DNA from 3 places in the Streptomyces sp. A01 genome. Region 1 is predicted to be linked to each of the others. Evidence: riboswitches for the same ligand, from Rfam matches in the RefSeq annotation. Region 1 holds a riboswitch; each other region holds the start of a gene.
The links. Region 1 has a riboswitch for cyclic di-AMP ahead of AC5P1B_RS25640 (M23 family metallopeptidase). Riboswitches for the same ligand answer to the same signal wherever they lie in the genome.
Positions count from the first base shown of each region.

Region 1 (5,633 bases):
CCTGGACCAGGAAGGCCACCTCGGCCTCGTCGGCGGGCGCCGAGGAGGGCATCCCGCGCTCGTTGATCCGGTCGTAGCGGACCGTGGCGATGAACTCGTCGCCGACGGTCGCCGCGAGGCCCACCCGGTCCACGTAGTCGTGGTGGGTGAAGCGGTGCACATCGCGGTCGGAGAGGCGGGGGTAGGGCGCGAAGAACCGGTAGTACTTGGATTCGTCGGAGACCTGCTCGTAGAAGCTGACGAGGCGCCGCGCGTCGTCGGGAGTGATGGGGCGGATCTGCCCGGTGCCGCCGTCGCGGAGCACGACGTCCGCTTCCCAGTGGGTCGGATACGCGTGATCGGCGGACTTCTCCATGGGCCCCAGCGTAGGCGGGGGGACCGACAAGTGTCCGGCTCGCGCGCACCCTTGTGGCGGGGCAGGCTGTGGGGAGGTCCCGCCCGGGGCATTCCGCACGCCGTGAGAGACTGGTCTAGACAACAGTAACGACCTGAAGGGCAACACCATGGTTGAGCGCCGCGTCACCGTCGGCTGGGCCGAGGGCCTGCACGCCCGCCCCGCGTCGATCTTCGTCCGCGCCGCGACCGCCGCCGGCGTCCCCGTGACGATCGCCAAGACGGACGGCACCCCGGTCAACGCCGCGTCGATGCTCGCCGTGCTCGGGCTTGGCGCCCAGGGCGGCGAGGAGATCGTGCTGGCCTCCGAGGACGACGCCGCCGAGGCCGCGCTCGACCGCCTCGCGAAGCTGGTCTCCGAGGGACTTGAGGAGCTTCCGGAGACGGTCTGATTCGCTTTTCCACTCACGACACGGCCGCGGCGACCAGAATTCAGGTCACCGCGGCTTTGTTGTTTATTGGCGCGGAATGACCTGAGGCCGACGCGCGAATTACTGTGCGTTGTATACGGGACGGCCGTTAATGGTGAGCACTCGCGGTGTTGACAACATGTTTCGAATAACTCACCTGGACCGCGCTGCGAAGCCGGTACCCGGCCCGCGCGCGTTCCGCTTGCGCCGTGACGAGCGAGCGGGCCCGCTCCGGGTCGCTCCGTCCCACGGCGTCCACCAGCGCCCCGTACTCCGTCCACGACTGGGTGGCGCGCACCGGCGGCTGGACCGCGTACAACCAGGTGATCTTGCGGCGCAGCTGGGTCAGCAGCGCCGCGAGGCTGGGGCTGCCCGACGCCTGGGCGAGCGTCTCGTGGAACCACTCCCCCAGCGGCCTCAGCTCGCTCAGCTGCCCCCGCTGGGCGCGCTCCTGGCCGAGCCGGACCAGCCCCCGCAACACCTTGAGGTGCGCCTCGGTGCGGCGCTGCGCCGCACGGGCCGCGCCCAGCGGCTCCACCAGCGCCCGCAGTTCCAGCAGATCGGCGGCCTCCCGCTCGGTGGGCCGCGCGACGCACGCGCCCGCGTGCCTGCGCGTGGCCACGAAGCCCTCCGACTCCAGCGTGCGCAGCGCCTCGCGCACCGGGACCCGGGAGACTCCGTAGCGCCGGGCGAGCAGCTCCTCGGTCAGCCTGCTGCCGGGGGCGAAGGTCCCTGACACGATGTCGTCGCGGATCGCCACGCATACCACGTGCGCGGAAATCGTACGGTCCCCCATTGTCGAACCTCCGCTTTAATCCCCGCGAAACTCGCCCTTTTGATGTCTGTCCAGCAACTGTATTCGAAGGCGGCGGTATTTCCGACGGACCCGGGGATTTCATGGATATTTTTTGGCCATGGCGACGCCGAAGGCCCCGGCTGGGGAGCCGGGGCCTTCGGTGAGCGGAGCGGGTGGCGAGGGGGACGCCTCGCGGGTGGCTGCCGGCGGGACGGGCGCGTGCCGGACAGCCGCCTGGGCCGGTCAGACGCTGACGCCGTGCGACCGCAGGTACGCCACGGGGTCGATGTCCGAGCCGTACTCGGCGGAGGTGCGGGCCTCGAAGTGCAGGTGCGGGCCGCTGGAGTTGCCCGTGCTGCCGGAGAGGCCGATCTGCTGGCCCGGGGTGACCGTCTGGCCGACCGAGACGCCGACGGACGACAGGTGGCCGTACTGGGTGTACGTGCCGTCGTTCATCTTGATCACGATGTTGTTGCCGTACGCGCCGCCCCAGCCCGCCTCGACGACGGTGCCCGAGCCCACAGCGCGGACCGAGGTGCCGGAGGCGGCGTGGAAGTCCACACCGGTGTGGCTGCCGGAGGACCAGGCACCACCGGACGCCTGGTACTGGGTGGAGACGTAGCTGCCCGCGATCGGGGAGACGTACGAGCCGAGGGCCGGGCGCTCGGCGGAGCGGGCGGGACGTGCGGTGTCCTCGGAGCGCTCACTGGCGGCCTCGGCGGCGGCCTTCTTCGCCGCGGCCTTCTTCTTCGCGGCCTCGGCGGCGGCCTTGCGCTTGGACTCGTCGGCCTTCTTCTTGGCCTCGGCGGCGTACTCCTTGGCCTGCTCGCGCGCCTCTTCCTCGGCCTTCAGCTTGGCGGCGGCCTGCTCGGCGGCCGTGTACTGGGCGTCGGCCTGGGCGCCGATCTGGTCGGCGATGGCCTCGTCGACGGCGATCGCCTGGTGGAGGCCGGTGTCCTCGGCCTCGGTGGTGTCCGGTCCTGAGGCGGCCATCGCGGGGGCGGCGATACCGGCGACGACTCCGGTGGCGGCGAGGGTGGCTATGCCGGCGACGCTCGCGGTGTTACGGGACAAGCGGCTGGGACGGCGATGCCGACCGGGGGCACGGGTGAACGCCATGGGCAGGCGTACTCCTTTCCTTCCTTCTCGCCTACCGGGTTAGCTGACGGGTTCGGAGCAGGAAGGTCTCCTACGGGCACCACACCCTCGCGGGATGGTGACCGATTCACCCCAGGGGACATATGGGTCCCCGGCTCCCCTGGCTCGCGCCGTACGGGGACTCGGCGATGGCTGCCCGGCGCCACGGTTGTGACTGGTTTCTGACGGACAACCGGATTGACGCTAAGCGGGACGTCTTTCGAACGGCAAACAGAACAGGCTGTTTGTTGCGTACGCCACACGGCAGACAGGCAGCCTCTCCAGCAAACCGGACATACCGAAGGCCCTGGTGTCGCGTACGACACCAGGGCCTCCTCGCCCGCTTTGTCCCGCCGCCCACCCCGACTGCCGCTGAGCGCGCGCCGGTACGACACCTCCGGACCGGGTCGGAACGGAGCGCCGGACGGCCCGGAGGCGGCCCGCCGCGGCAGCCGGACAGGGCGAGAGAGGGCGGCCCGCCAGGAGCCGCCCCGGGCGGGCCAGGGGTCAGCCCGTGACCACCCGCACGTCGCCGATGCCCAGCGCCTTGACCGGCTCCTCGATGACCGAGGCGTCACCGACCAGCACCGTCACCAGGCGGTCCACCGGGAAGGCGTTGACGACAGCGGCCGTCGCCTCGACCGTGCCGGTCTGCGCGAGTCGCGCGTACAGCCGGGCCTGGTAGTCGTCCGGCAGATGCTGCTCGACCTGGTCGGCGAGGGTGCCCGCGACGGAGGCGGCGGTCTCGAACTTCAGCGGGGCGACGCCCACGAGGTTCTGCACGGCCACATCGCGCTCGTCGTCGGTCAGACCCTCGGCCGCCAGGGTGCGCAGCACCTTCCAGGCGTCGTCCAGGGCCGGTCCGGTGACCTCGGTGGCCACCGAACCGCTGAGGGCCAGCAGCGACGCCCCGGAGCCGTCCGGGGTGGAGCGCATGACCTGGGCGAACGCGCGGACGCCGTAGGTGTAGCCCTTCTCCTCCCGCAGCACCCGGTCGAGACGCGAGGTGAGCGTGCCGCCGAGGCAGTACGTGCCGAGCACCTGGGCGGGCCAGACCTGGTCGTGCCGGTCCGCGCCGACCCGGCCGATGAGCAGCTGCGTCTGGACGGCGCCGGGGCGGTCCACGATGACGACACGGCCGGTGTCGTCGGCGGACACGGCGGGCACGGGCCGGGGCTCGGCCATGTCCCCCGTCCAGGCGCCGAGGGTGTCGGCCAGCGCCTCGTCGAGGTCGACGCCGGTCAGGTCGCCGACGACCACGACGGTGGCCGTCGCCGGGCGCACGTGCGCCGCGTAGAAGGCGCGCACGGCGGCGGCGTCGATGTCCCGCACGGTGTCCTCGGTGCCCTGGCGGGGCCGGGACATCCGGGAGTCGGCCGCGAACAGCTCCTTGGACAGGGCCATCGCGGCACGGCGGGCCGGGTTGGCCAGCTCATGCGGGATCTCGTCGAGCCGGTTGCGGACCAGCCGCTCGATCTCGCCGTCGGGGAAGGCGGGGGCGCGCAGCGCGTCGGCGAGCAGGCCGAGCGCCTTGTGCAGCCGGGACGCCGGGACCTCCAGGGAGACGCGGATGCCGGGGTGGTCGGCGTACGCGTCGAGCGTCGCACCGCAGCGCTCCAGCTCGGCGGCGAAGTCCTCGGCCGCGTGCTTGTCGGTCCCCTCGGACAGCGCCCGGGCCATGATCGTGGCAACGCCGTCGAGCCCCTTCGGCTCGGCTTCGAGCGGCGCGGCGAGGTTGACCTCGACCGCGACGACCTGCTGGCCGGGGCGGTGGCAGCGGAGCACGGTGAGGCCGTTGGGCAGCCCGCCGCGCTCGGGGGCGGGGAAGGCCCATGGCCTGGCCTCGCCCGGCTGTGGCTGGGGGTGGAATTCCATGCTGGTCACGGCTGTGTCCGTCGCGTTGGTGGCGTTGGTCGCGTTCGTCTGGGTCGCGGTCGTGGCTGCGGCGTCGCTCACCGGTCGGCCCCTTCTTCGCTCGCTGCGTTGTCATCGGCCTCGACCACGTCGGTCGGCTCCGTCGGCTCGGCCGCCTCGGGTTCCTCGGCCGGTGTGATCGGCTCGTAGACCAGCACCGCGCGGTTGTCCGGGCGCAGCCGGGCCTGGGCGACCGCCCGTACCTCCTCGGCGGTGACGTCGAGCACCCGGCTCACGGCGCTCAGCGCCAGCTGCGGGTCGCCGAACAGCACCGCGTACCGGCACAGTTCGTCGGCGCGGCCGCCGACCGTGGCGAGCCGGTCCAGCCATTCGCGCTCCAACTGCGCCTGCGCGCGCTCCATCTCCTCTGGGGTGGGCCCCTCGGCGGCGAAGCGGGCCAGCTCCTCGTCGACGGCGGCCTCGATGCCGGGCACCTCCACTCCGCCGGAGGTCTTCACGTCGAGCCAGCCGAGCGAGGGCGCGCCCGCGAGGCGCAGCAGCCCGAAACCGGCGGCCACGGCGGTGCGGTCGCGGCGCACCAGGCGGTTGTGCAGCCGGGAGGACTCGCCGCCGCCGAGGACGGTGAGCGCCAGGTCGGCGGCGTCCGCCTCGCGGGTGCCGTCGTGCGGCAGGCGGTAGGCGGCCATCAGCGCGCGGGCGGGGACGTCCTCGCGCACCTCCTCGCGCAGCTGCTCGCCCATGATGTCGGGCAGGGACCCGTCGCGCGGCGGCTGCTTGCCGTCGTGCCCGGGGATGCTGCCGAAGTACTTCTCGATCCACGCCAGGGTCTGGTCGGTGTCGATGTCGCCGACGACCGAGAGGACCGCGTTGTTCGGCGCGTAGTACGTGCGGAAGAACTGGCGCGCGTCGTCCAGGGACGCGGCGTCCAGGTCGGCCATCGAACCGATCGGCGTGTGGTGGTACGGATGGCCCTCCGGGTAGGCCATGGCGGTCAGCCGCTCGAAGGCGGTGCCGTAGGGAAC
Region 1 is NZ_JBWLKN010000021.1:65,194-70,826, forward strand. It holds gene AC5P1B_RS25625 (bifunctional acetate--CoA ligase family protein/GNAT family N-acetyltransferase) at 1-355, opposite strand, end outside; gene AC5P1B_RS25630 (HPr family phosphocarrier protein) at 504-785, shown strand; gene AC5P1B_RS25635 (GntR family transcriptional regulator) at 913-1,599, opposite strand; gene AC5P1B_RS25640 (M23 family metallopeptidase) at 1,843-2,718, opposite strand; cyclic di-AMP (ydaO/yuaA leader) riboswitch at 2,733-2,895, opposite strand; gene AC5P1B_RS25645 (M16 family metallopeptidase) at 3,244-4,611, opposite strand; gene AC5P1B_RS25650 (M16 family metallopeptidase) at 4,689-5,633, opposite strand, start outside.

Region 2 (5,633 bases), on a different contig from region 1:
GCCCGCGGACAGTTCCAGCCCCGCGCCCGCGGACAGCCCCCGTTCCAGCCCCGCCCCCGGCGGGTGCCCGGTCACGCCCGGAGGGGCCGGTGGGCCGGGCGCCGCGGGTGGCGGCATGCCCGAGATGTTCACGTGGGAGTTCGCGGCCAACCCGTATCCCGCGTACGCGTGGCTGCGCCAGCACGCCCCCGTCTACCGGACGGCGCTGCCCAGCGGGGTCGAGGCGTGGCTGGTGACGCGGTACGCCGACGCCAAGCAGGCGCTCGCGGACGGGCGGCTGTCGAAGAACCCGGGGCACCACAGCGAGTCGGCGCACGCCAGGGGCCGGGTCGGCATCCCCGGTGAGCGAGGCGCCGATCTGATGACCCACCTGCTCAACATCGACCCGCCGGACCACACCCGGCTGCGGCGGCTGGTCTCCAAGGCGTTCACCCCGCGCCGCGCCGCCGAGTTCGCCCCGCGCGTGCAGCAGCTGACGGATCAGCTCATCGACGGCTTCCAGGAGCGCGGGAGCGCCGACCTCATCCACGAGTTCGCCTTCCCGCTCCCCATCTACGCCATCTGCGACATGCTCGGCGTTCCCCGCGAGGACCAGGACGACTTCAGGGACTGGGCGGGCATGATGATCCGTCACGGCGGTGGCCCGCGCGGCGGCGTGGCCAGGTCCGTCAAGAAGATGCGGACCTACCTCGCCGAGCTGATCCACCGCAAGCGGGAGTCCCTGCGCCTCGGGGAGGCCGACGACCTGATCTCCGGGCTCATCAAGGCCAGCGACGACGGCGAGCACCTGAACGAGAACGAGGCCGCCGCCATGGCCTTCATTCTGCTCTTCGCGGGCTTCGAGACCACCGTCAACCTGATCGGCAACGGCGTCTACGCGCTGCTGCGCGACCCGGGGCAGCGCGAGCGGCTGCAGAGCGCCCTCGCGGCCGGGGACACCGCGCTGCTCGACTCCGCGGTCGAGGAACTGCTCCGCTTCGACGGGCCGGTGGAGCTGGCGACGTGGCGGTTCGCCACCGAACCGCTCACGCTCGGCGGGCAGCGCGTCGCCGCGGGGGACCCGGTGCTCGTGGTGCTCGCCGCGGCCGACCGCGACCCCGAGCGCTTCCCCGACCCCGACACGCTCGACCTCGGTCGCCGCGACAACCAGCACCTCGGCTACGGCCATGGCATCCACTACTGTGTCGGCGCGCCACTGGCCCGCATCGAGGCACGGACGGCCCTCGCCACCCTCCTGACGCGCCTGCCCGACCTTCGGCTCGCTGCCGAACCCGACGAACTGCGCTGGCGCGGCGGGCTCATCATGCGGGGGCTGCGTACGCTTCCGGTCGAATTCGGCACCGGTGCGCGACCGGTCGACTCCCATGAGTGAGACCGGCCCCCGGCGCGGCCAGGGTGACGAAGCGTCAGTTGTGTGATCTTGGCGTGACCTCCACTACATCAGCTTGTGATGATCCTGTGTCGGCAGTATTTTCGACCGTCAACTCGACCGACTCGACTGCCACACGAGAGGCAACCGCATGCGATCCGGCCACGGCAGACACCGCCGCCCCCGTCAGGCTCCGGCCATCATCGTCGCCGCGGGGGTGACCGGAGCGGGAATCGCCCTTCCGCTGCTGGGCGCCACCAGCGCCGTGGCGGCTGACACCGAGACGTGGGACCGGGTCGCCGACTGCGAAAGCGGCGGCGTCTGGAGCGCGAACGCCGAGAACGGGTTCTACGGCGGCCTCCAGTTGACCCTCGACGCCTGGCAGCTCTACGGGGGCACGGACCACGCACCCCGGCCCGACCTGGCGAGCCGTTCGCAGCAGATATCCATCGCCGAGCTGATCCTCGCCGACCGGGGCCCGGTGGCCTGGAGCGGCTGCGCGCGCACGGCGGGGCTGACCGAGGACGGGGAGATCCCGGACATCAACCCCGGGGACACCGGTTCGCAGAGCCCCGACGAGTCGGCCACGCCCGAACCTGACGCCACTCCCACCCCCACGCCCAGCGAGGGGGAGCCGGACGAGGCCGAGCCCACCGAGATCCCCAGCGGCACCGCGAAGCCCAAGCCCAAGCCCAGCGAGAAGCCGGGTGATGAGCCGGACGGCAAGCCGAGCGGGTCACCCAGTCAGTCGCCGGGCGAGGAGTCCGGTAAGCCGTCGCGGGAGACTCCCGAGGACGAGGCCCCGGACAGGACTTCGCCCGAGAAGCCCGGCGATGGCCGGACGGAGCCCGGCACGGGCGGTGGCAAGCACCGCGGCGAGCCCGGCACCGGGCCGGAGGCGGAGAAGCCCGGTTCGGGCCCGGCGGACGACGAGGCGCGGCCCGGCGGGCGGCACGCCGACCGCGGCACCGGGGAGCGCGGCGATCCGGGACGTACGGACAAGTCGGCGGACGGTGACCATGTCGTCCGTTCCGGTGACACGCTGTCAGCTATCGCGGAAGAGCACGAGACCCCCGGTGGATGGCCCGCGCTCTACGAGGCGAACGAGAGCGTTGTCGGCGCCGACCCCGACCTCATCCTCCCAGGTCAGAGCCTGGAACTGACGGTTCCTGAGAAAAACTGACGGGACCTGCGGGCTGCTCCATTCGGGCAGGAATATCCGTTACGTGAAAGTGAGACATGAGTCTCTTCGGAATCAGGGCGTGTCTGCCTTGTCCGATCTTCGCGTGAGGTTCCTGACCTGCGGAGATGTGAAATCCTTGGCGGCAAACACGGCTTAGTTTCCAGGGATGTTGGGGTTTGAGTGCCCCGGCCTCCTGTGTTTACCGTCGTCATCGCTCACCACCGTGAGCGCCACTGGTCGTCACGCCGAATCCTGCCGACGGCCGGGGGGAAGTCGACGCGTCAAGCGCCGAAGGCAGGAGCGGGGGAACCACAGGTAAGCGCCCGAACGGCCCGTTTCAACGCGGAGCCCGAGGGCTAGGGGTGAAGCCATGTGTGATCAATGCACGCGGCCGGGCAACTCACATGGCCCGAACCCGACAGCTCACCTCGTAGGCGTCGGTGAGGAATCAAAACATGCTGATTTCCAAGGGTAAGCACCGCCGTCCGTCCAAGGCCGTCCGTATCGCCACGCTCGCCGGTGTCGCCGGTGCGGCCGTCGCCGTGCCGCTGATAGGCGCCACTGGCGCCTCCGCCGCCACCACCGACCAGTGGGACCAGGTGGCGCAGTGCGAGTCGACCGGCAACTGGTCGATAAACACGGGTAACGGCTACTACGGCGGTCTGCAGTTCTCGGCCTCCACCTGGGCCGCGCACGGTGGCACCGCCTACGCCCCGACCGCCGACAAGGCGTCGAAGGCCCAGCAGATCCAGGTCGGCGAGAAGGTCCTGGCCAGCCAGGGCAAGGGCGCCTGGCCCAAGTGCGGCGTGAACCTGACCTCGGGTGGCGGCTCCAGCGCCCCGCAGCAGCAGGCCGCTCCCCAGCAGAAGGCCGCCCCGAAGGCCGCCCCCAAGCAGCAGGCGCAGCCCAAGGCCGCCCCGAAGCACGCCGCGCCGCAGACCGCTCCCGAGCGGCCTGCCCCGAAGCAGCAGGCCGCCCCGAAGCACGCCGCCCCCAAGACGATCAAGAAGGGTGACGGCGAGTACAAGGTCGAGTCGGGTGACACCCTCGCCAAGATCGCCGAGGCCGAGGGCGTCAAGGGCGGCTGGGAGAAGGTGTACGACCTCAACAAGGACGTCGTCTCCGACGCCAACCTCATCTACCCGGGCCAGCAGCTCCGCCTGAGCTGATCCCCCGTCCCCTCCCCGCCAGGCCGGAGGGGTACGAGACCGCCCCGCCCCGGTGCGCCTTCCCCCGAGCGCACCGTGGCGGGGCTCCTCGGTTCTCGGCTCGCCGTGCCCGGCCACTCGCGCAGCCCGGCCACTCACCGTGCGCGCCAGCCCGCTCGCCTGGGCTCGCCTCCGCTCGTCCGTCGTGGCGTCGACAGCCTGCCGGGCATGTCGTTCGCCCCGTGATCTGTGTTTTTGTCCTCGTTACCGTCTCGTCGGGCGGGCGAAGGGCAGGCGGACGTCCCAGCGCCGGTTAGGCTCGTGCTGCAGAAGCGTCTGACCCACACGAAGGAGACCGCTCGTGCCGTCCATCGACGTCGTCGTAGCTCGCGAGATCCTCGATTCGCGAGGCAACCCCACGGTCGAGGTCGAGGTCGGCCTCGACGACGGCAGCACCGGCCGTGCTGCCGTGCCGTCCGGCGCCTCCACCGGCCAGTTCGAGGCCCTTGAGCTGCGGGATGGCGACAAGGCCCGCTACGGCGGCAAGGGCGTGGAGAAGGCCGTGCTGGCCGTCATCGAGCAGATCGGCCCGGAGCTCGTCGGCTACGACGCCACCGAGCAGCGGCTGATCGACCAGGCGATGTTCGACCTGGACGCCACGCCGGACAAGTCCTCGCTCGGCGCCAACGCCATCCTCGGCGTCTCCCTCGCCGTCGCGCACGCCGCCTCCGAGGCGTCGGACCTGCCGCTCTTCCGCTACCTCGGCGGCCCGAACGCCCACCTGCTGCCGGTCCCGATGATGAACATCCTGAACGGCGGATCGCACGCCGATTCGAATGTGGACATCCAGGAGTTCATGATCGCGCCGATCGGCGCGGAGTCCTTCTCCGAGGCGCTGCGCTGGGGCGCCGAGATCTACCACACCCTCAAGGGCGTGCTGAAGGAGCGCGGGCTCTCCACCGGCCTGGGCGACGAGGGCGGCTTCGCCCCGAACCTGGACTCCAACCGCGAGGCCCTCGACCTCATCCTTGAGGCCATCAAGAAGGCCGGTTACACCCCCGGCCAGGACATCGCGCTCGCGCTCGACGTCGCCGCCTCCGAGTTCTACGAGGACGGCGCGTACGCGTTCGAGGGCAAGTCCCGCAGCGCCGCCGAGATGACCGCGTACTACGCCGAGCTGGTCGACGCGTACCCGCTGGTCTCCATCGAGGACCCGCTCAACGAAGAGGACTGGGACGGCTGGAAGACCCTCACCGACGAGCTCGGTGACAAGGTCCAGATCGTCGGCGACGACCTGTTCGTCACCAACCCCGAGCGGCTGGCGCGCGGCATCGAGAGCGACACCGCCAACGCCCTGCTGGTCAAGGTCAACCAGATCGGCTCGCTGACCGAGACGCTGGACGCCGTCGAGCTGGCCCAGCGCAACGGCTTCAAGTGCATGATGTCGCACCGCTCCGGCGAGACCGAGGACGTCACCATCGCCGACCTTGCCGTCGCCACCAACTGCGGCCAGATCAAGACCGGCGCCCCGGCCCGCTCCGAGCGTGTCGCCAAGTACAACCAGCTGCTGCGCATCGAGGAGATCCTCGACGACGCGGCCGTGTACGCGGGCCGCAGCGCCTTCCCCCGGTTCCGTTTCGCGCAGTAAGCACGGCCCGTAAGCGCGGCGCGGAGATCCGCTTCGCGCGGTGAGCGCGGCGTGGCCATTCGCCCGGCGCAGCCGCTTTTCCGTCCGTCCCCGGCCCCGGTCCCGTACCGTGGCCGGGGACGTACGTGTGTGCTGGCGGCGGTCCGGCCGTCCGGCAGCGCACCGTGCCAGCACGCAGGGATGCAGCAGGGAACGAAGGAGAGACGTGCCCGCGGACCGGTTCTCCACCGCAACCAGGCTCAAGGCACTCGGTGAGAACGCCGCCGCCCGGGTGTATCGCGCCCG
Region 2 is NZ_JBWLKN010000020.1:28,157-33,789, forward strand. It holds gene AC5P1B_RS24890 (hypothetical protein) at 1-75, opposite strand, end outside; gene AC5P1B_RS24895 (cytochrome P450 family protein) at 116-1,372, shown strand; gene AC5P1B_RS24900 (transglycosylase family protein) at 1,521-2,552, shown strand; cyclic di-AMP (ydaO/yuaA leader) riboswitch at 2,829-3,004, shown strand; gene AC5P1B_RS24905 (transglycosylase family protein) at 3,008-3,721, shown strand; gene eno (phosphopyruvate hydratase) at 4,062-5,348, shown strand; gene AC5P1B_RS24915 (FtsB family cell division protein) at 5,554-5,633, shown strand, end outside.
Region 2: another riboswitch for cyclic di-AMP. It lies ahead of AC5P1B_RS24905 (transglycosylase family protein); the one in region 1 lies ahead of AC5P1B_RS25640 (M23 family metallopeptidase).

Region 3 (5,633 bases), on a different contig from region 1:
GCCGTAGACACGGGCAGCGATCGACGCAGGGTAATGACGCGGTAAGGAACGGGTAATGGCGAGGGGCCGCCCACCGGCTATGGACCAGTCGGCCCCATTTCGTGTGCACGCAAAGGGAATGCCCGGACCATTTCGGGTAGGTGCGCCGCTGCCTGAACGCCCGTCACCGCGCCGGTGCCCGGCTGAGCCCGCTCACGTGCCCCTCCGCGAAGCGGCTTCGTGGCGGTCGCGCGCGAGCCGGTGCTCTTCTGCGCGAGCGCAGCCAGCGAGCGCAGCCGGGTGGCGCTCAAGCCGTGTCTCAGGCCGAAGCCTCGGTCAGCGTCGCCAGTTCCGTAGCCGAGAGGGTGAGCTCTGCGACGGCCAGCAGGGCGGGCAGCTGCTCCACGGTGCGGGCGCTGGCGATCGGCGCGACGACCGTCGGCTGCGCCGCCAGCCACGCCAGTGCCACCGTCGCGAGTTCGGCGCCGTGCGCCTCGGCGACCGCGTCCAGGGCCGCGAGCACCCGCAGGCCACGCTCGGTCCGCAGATGCTTGGCGGCGCCCTCTGCCCGCACGCTCTCTACGCCTTCATCACCCGGCCGGTACTTGCCGGTGAGGAAGCCGGAGGCGAGCGAGTAGTAAGGAACGGCTGCCAGCCCGTGCCGCTCGGCCACGGCGGCCAGCTCACCCTCGTACGTGTCGCGGGAGACGAGGTTGTAGTGCGGTTGCAGCGCTACGTAGCGGGCCAGATTCTCCCGCTCGGAGAACTCCAGAGAAGCGTTGAGCCGCTCGGGGGAGATGTTGGAGGCAGCGATCTGCCGGACCTTGCCCTCGCGCACCAGGCCGTCGAGGGTCGTGATGATCTCCTCCACCGGCACCGACGTGTCGTCGTAGTGGGTGTAGTAGAGATCGATGTAGTCGGTACGCAGCCGAGCCAGGGACGCCTCGACACCGGCCTTGATGGCGGCCCCGGCCAGCCCGCGCCGCTGCGGATGACCGGCACCCACCTTCGTGGCGATGAGGACGTCGGAGCGGTTGCCGCGCGCCGTCAGCCAGTTGCCGATGATGGTTTCGGACTCGCCGCCCACGTTGCCCGGCACCCACGCCGAATAGACGTCGGCGGTGTCGATGAAGTTGCCGCCCGCGGCCGTATAGGCGTCGAGGACGTCGAAGGACTCGCGCTCGTCGGCACTCCAGCCGAACACGTTGCCGCCGAGCGCCAGCGGAAAGACGTCTGCCTCGCCGATGCGGCGCGAACCTGTACGCGTGATGTTTCCATGATCCGCCATGCGTAGATCAACGAACTCACGACGCCACATGTTCCAGCCGATCATCGCCGCGTTTCAGCCACATGGCACATGCCGCTCGCCGCACGCCACGTGGCGCATACCGCATCTGGCGGCGGCCGCTGCCCAGCCCCTACGGCTGCAAGCCGTGCTCGCGCAGCCAGGCCATCGGGTCGATCGGAGCTCCGCCGCCCGGCCTGACCTCCAGGTGCAGATGCGCCCCGGTGACATTGCCGGTGGCGCCGACCCGGCCGATGACGTCGCCTGTGGTCACCTCGCCGGACGTCCGCGTCATCGACGACAGGTGGCAGTACCAGACCTCGGTACCGTCCTTGAGCGTGAGGACGATGCGGTATCCGTACGAGCCTGCCCACCCGGCCTGCGTGATGGTGCCGCTGTGCACCGCCTTCACCGGAGTGCCGGTCGGGGCGGCGAAGTCCTGGCCGGTGTGGTTCGCCGACCACATGTCGCCCGCTTGGCCGAACGACGAGGTCAGCGTGTACGAGCCGACGGGGAGCGAGTAGCTCGCGGCGAGCTTGGCACGCCGCTCCGCCTCGGCCTTCCGCTTGGCCTCCGCTGCGGCCTCGCGCTTGGCCTCGGCCTCGGCGGCCTTCTTCTTCTCCGCCTCGGCGGCCTTCTTACGCGCCGCTTCCGCCGCCGCCGACTCCTGCGCCGCCTTCTCGGCCGCCGCCCGTTCGGCCGCCTCGGCCGCCGCCTGCTGGGACTCGGCCTGCCGCAGGATGCGGGTCCGCAGCGCCTCGCCCGCGTTGGCGGTGCCGTTCGCCGACTCCTCGGTGGTGAGGCCCGCCTGGGTCAGCGGGGTGCCCGCCGTGGGGTCGGCCTGACCGGGAGAGTCGCCGGAGTCGTCGGACACGAACGACCCGACGCCGGGAAGCTCACTGGCGTCGGGCACGGTGTCCATGACCTCGTCGGCGACGTGCGCGAGGTCGGGCATGGATATGGGGGTGTTCGGGCGTTCCTTGGCGGACGCCATGCCGCCCGCGCCGACCGCCGCGATGACGCCGACACCGAGCACGGCTCCGCTGCGCGCCATGGTGCCGCCGCGCTGCTTGGCCACGCGATGCCTGCCGCGAACGGGGGCGATGGATTCCGCGGTGGGATTCCACTCCTCCCAAGAGTCTTCGCCAGGGGGGCCGTCAAAACCGTCGTAGACGGGGGAAGTCTCTTCCAGGGCAGACGTGTTGGACGCCACGGGGGCGTGCTCCTTTCCTTCCTTCTCGCCTACCGGGTTAGCTGACGGGTTCGGAGCAGGAAGGTCTCCTACGGGCCTGGTTCAGCCCGATTCACCCCAAGGTGTGGTTCCCCGGTTCCCTTGGCACAGCTCGTGTGACCCATGTGCTGGTGTGACACATGTGGTGTGACACGTGGTGCTGCGCCCGCGGGATTCGGCGACGGCGCACGGTGCCGCCTCTTGCGACGACAGTGACAACCGCGCTGCGTTATCGAACGTTAATAGAGAGCACGGCGTGTTTCCAAGCGCTTCTCAGGAATAAACCACTCCCTTGACTGCACTACGGCATCGGTCTAGCGGAGGGGTCAAGATCGACTACACAACGCGACGGATAAAGCCTCGGGGTAGCCGAACTCACCGCAGTCGCCGTACCCGCCACCGCCGCAGCCGTCGCCGCACCCACCGAAATCTCCGTACCCGCCGAAGTCCCCGTACCCGCCGCAGTCCCCGTATCCGCCGCGCCCTCTCCCGTCGCAGGGCCCGCTCCAGTCGGTCGGCCAGTCCCTCAAGGGTCTTCTCCCGCTCCGCCGCCTCCCGGAAGGCGCCGATGACGACCGCGACGGCCTCCACCGCGCCCAGCCCCTTGCCCCGGACGCCCCCGATGAGGAGCCGGACCCCATGCGGGGTCTCCTGGACCGCGAACAGGTCCCCACCGACGCGCGCGTCAGTCTGCGCCGCCACATACCGGGCCGCGGTCCGCAGGCCACCGATCCGGGCCGGAGGACGAGGGCGTCGGCAGCACGGGGCGGCGACGAGTGGAAGGCCGGAAGAGGCCAGGGAGAGAGTCGTAGAAAGGGAGACTCATGGAAGGAGAGACTCGTACTAGAAAAGAGAGACTCGAAGAAAGGTTGAAAGGGACGCGGCGCCGCACTGCTACAGCCGCTCAGCTCGCGCGCCGCTACAGCACTCGTTCTACGCCGCTACAGCTCGACACCGAGGGCGCGGGCGTGCCGGTCGGCCGCCAGTTCGGCGGCCGCCTCGTCGAGGTAGACCTCGCACACCAGGCGGCCGTCCGGCGTCAGGTTGTGCTCAAGCTCCCACAGGACGAGTTCGTCACCGCCGACGAGCAAAAACGCGTGCTCGTAGAAGCGGCACCAGGTGGTGTCAGCGCCGCCGCTGCGGTGCCGGGGCTTGGAGGCGAGGGCGATGTCGTGCGCGAGAGCCGTCGTGAGCAGTTCGCGGACGTCATCACCAGGGCGGTCGGGATTCTCCGCGCGGCGCAGTACGCGGCGGGCGTGGTCGGGGGAATCGTCGATCGCGTACGCACGGCGCGGCGCGAAGGAACCAACGGGCGAACGAAGTTGCTCGGGCAACCAAAAGGGAATGCTGTCGATCTCGTCCCACATGGCGCCACCGATCCGCTCGTGCACCCGCCGCTCGGCGATCTCCAGTGCCCGCTCATCGGCGTACAGCTCGTACAGCACCTCGTCGTCGGACCACCCGTCGGACCACCCGCCGGACCACCCGCCGGTCCGGCCGTCGGCGGACGGCCACCCTTCGACCGGTCTCTCAGCACTGGACTCCCCAGCCGCCTCAGCCGCCGGCGCACCTCCGGAGGGCGCGCCTCCGCCCAGGCCCGTGTTGTGCTCCAGCTCCCACAGCAACAGGCTGCTGCCATCAGCGAGCAGGAACACATGCCGGTACGTGTTGCAGCCGACCGGGCTTGAGCGAGTGTTGGACTGGCGGCATGAGCGCAGCTCAGACTGGTGCATCAGTGCAGTACGCAGTCGTTCGAGCATCGCGTCGCCGATGTCGAAGCCGTTCTGGGCGCGGGCGAGCAGCCCCGCAAGCTGCCCGGCGGGAGTATCCCCGCCCAGTGGTGAATGCCTCATGTCTTCTCTCCTCCCGGCCATGTCCCGCCGCGCCCCCCAGCGACCAGCTCGTGCACTTACCGTAGCGGCACGAACACGGCACACGTGGGGCGTTTGCGGGAAGCCATCGCCGGAAGTCGCTCTTCCTTGGCCGCCACGCCCGCCGCTGACAGCCCCGGAGTGGGCGAGAGCCCGGCCGTACGCGAGGGCCGCACGCACTCAGGCGGCGGCCCCGGCGACGGCTCCGGCGGCCTCGCGGCAGGGCGCGGGACAGGTGTTTGCCCGTATCCTCGCGCAAATTATCAGCGCGGCGCGACGTAGAGGAGACACCTCCGCGGAGCTGACCGGCTCTGCGATCAACTCTGCCGATCAGCTCGGCCGTTCAGCTCTGCCGATCAGCTCCGTGGGCCTGTGTCGATCAGCCCCAGGTCGTACCGGCTTGCTCCTTGATCGTGACGTTGATGCGGTTGAAGAAATTGATCGTAGCGATCGTGAGAATGACGCCGGCGAGCTGCTGCTCGTCGAAGTGCTCGGCGGCCTCGTCCCAGATCTCGTCGGGGACCGGGTCCGCCCTGTCGGAAAGCCGGGTCGCCGCCTCGGTGAGCGCCAGCGCGGCCCGCTCGGCATCGGTGAAAAAGGGCGCTTCCCGCCAGACCGCCACGGCGGCCAGTCGCTCATCGCTCTCGCCCGTCTTCTTGGCGTTCAGTACGTGGCCGTGGACGCAGGCACTACAGCTGTTGATCTGGCTGGCGCGCAGCCCGATGAGCTCCTGCGTCCGCTCGGGCACCCCGGCCTTGTTCACGGCCTTGAGCAGGTGCTGGACACCCGTCATCGACTCAGGGATGACTAGTGCGGGGTTCTTCATCCGTGTCTGCATGATCATTCTCCTTCAAGGGCCAGTTCAAGGGCCAGTTCAAGGGGCCAAGAGGTCACGAGGTCAGGGATCAGGGATTCAGACCGTCAGGCGATCAGGCGGTCCGAGAGCCGTCGGGGTGCTTGTCACATCGGCCTGATCTGATCCGTCACCCCCCTGACGGAACGCGACGAGGAGATGTGACCGATGGACGACAACGAATTTCTGGCGCAGCACTTCGAGGCCCACCGCGGCCATCTGCGGGCGGTGGCCTACCGGATGCTCGGCTCACTCAGCGAGTCGGAGGACGCCGTCCAGGAGGCGTGGATCAAGGTCAGCCGCTCCGGTACCGACGGGGTCGAGAACCTGGGCGGCTGGCTGACCACGGTCGTCGGCCGGGTGTGCCTCGACATGCTGCGTTCTCGTACGTCGCGTCGTGAGGAGCCGCTGGGC
Region 3 is NZ_JBWLKN010000022.1:95,399-101,031, reverse strand. It holds gene AC5P1B_RS26355 (aldo/keto reductase) at 299-1,267, opposite strand; gene AC5P1B_RS26350 (M23 family metallopeptidase) at 1,398-2,477, opposite strand; cyclic di-AMP (ydaO/yuaA leader) riboswitch at 2,489-2,613, opposite strand; partial or broken gene AC5P1B_RS26345 (SpoIIE family protein phosphatase) at 2,970-3,239, opposite strand; gene AC5P1B_RS26340 (DUF6227 family protein) at 3,437-4,348, opposite strand; gene AC5P1B_RS26335 (carboxymuconolactone decarboxylase family protein) at 4,746-5,204, opposite strand; gene AC5P1B_RS26330 (sigma-70 family RNA polymerase sigma factor) at 5,388-5,633, shown strand, end outside.
Region 3: another riboswitch for cyclic di-AMP. It lies ahead of AC5P1B_RS26350 (M23 family metallopeptidase); the one in region 1 lies ahead of AC5P1B_RS25640 (M23 family metallopeptidase).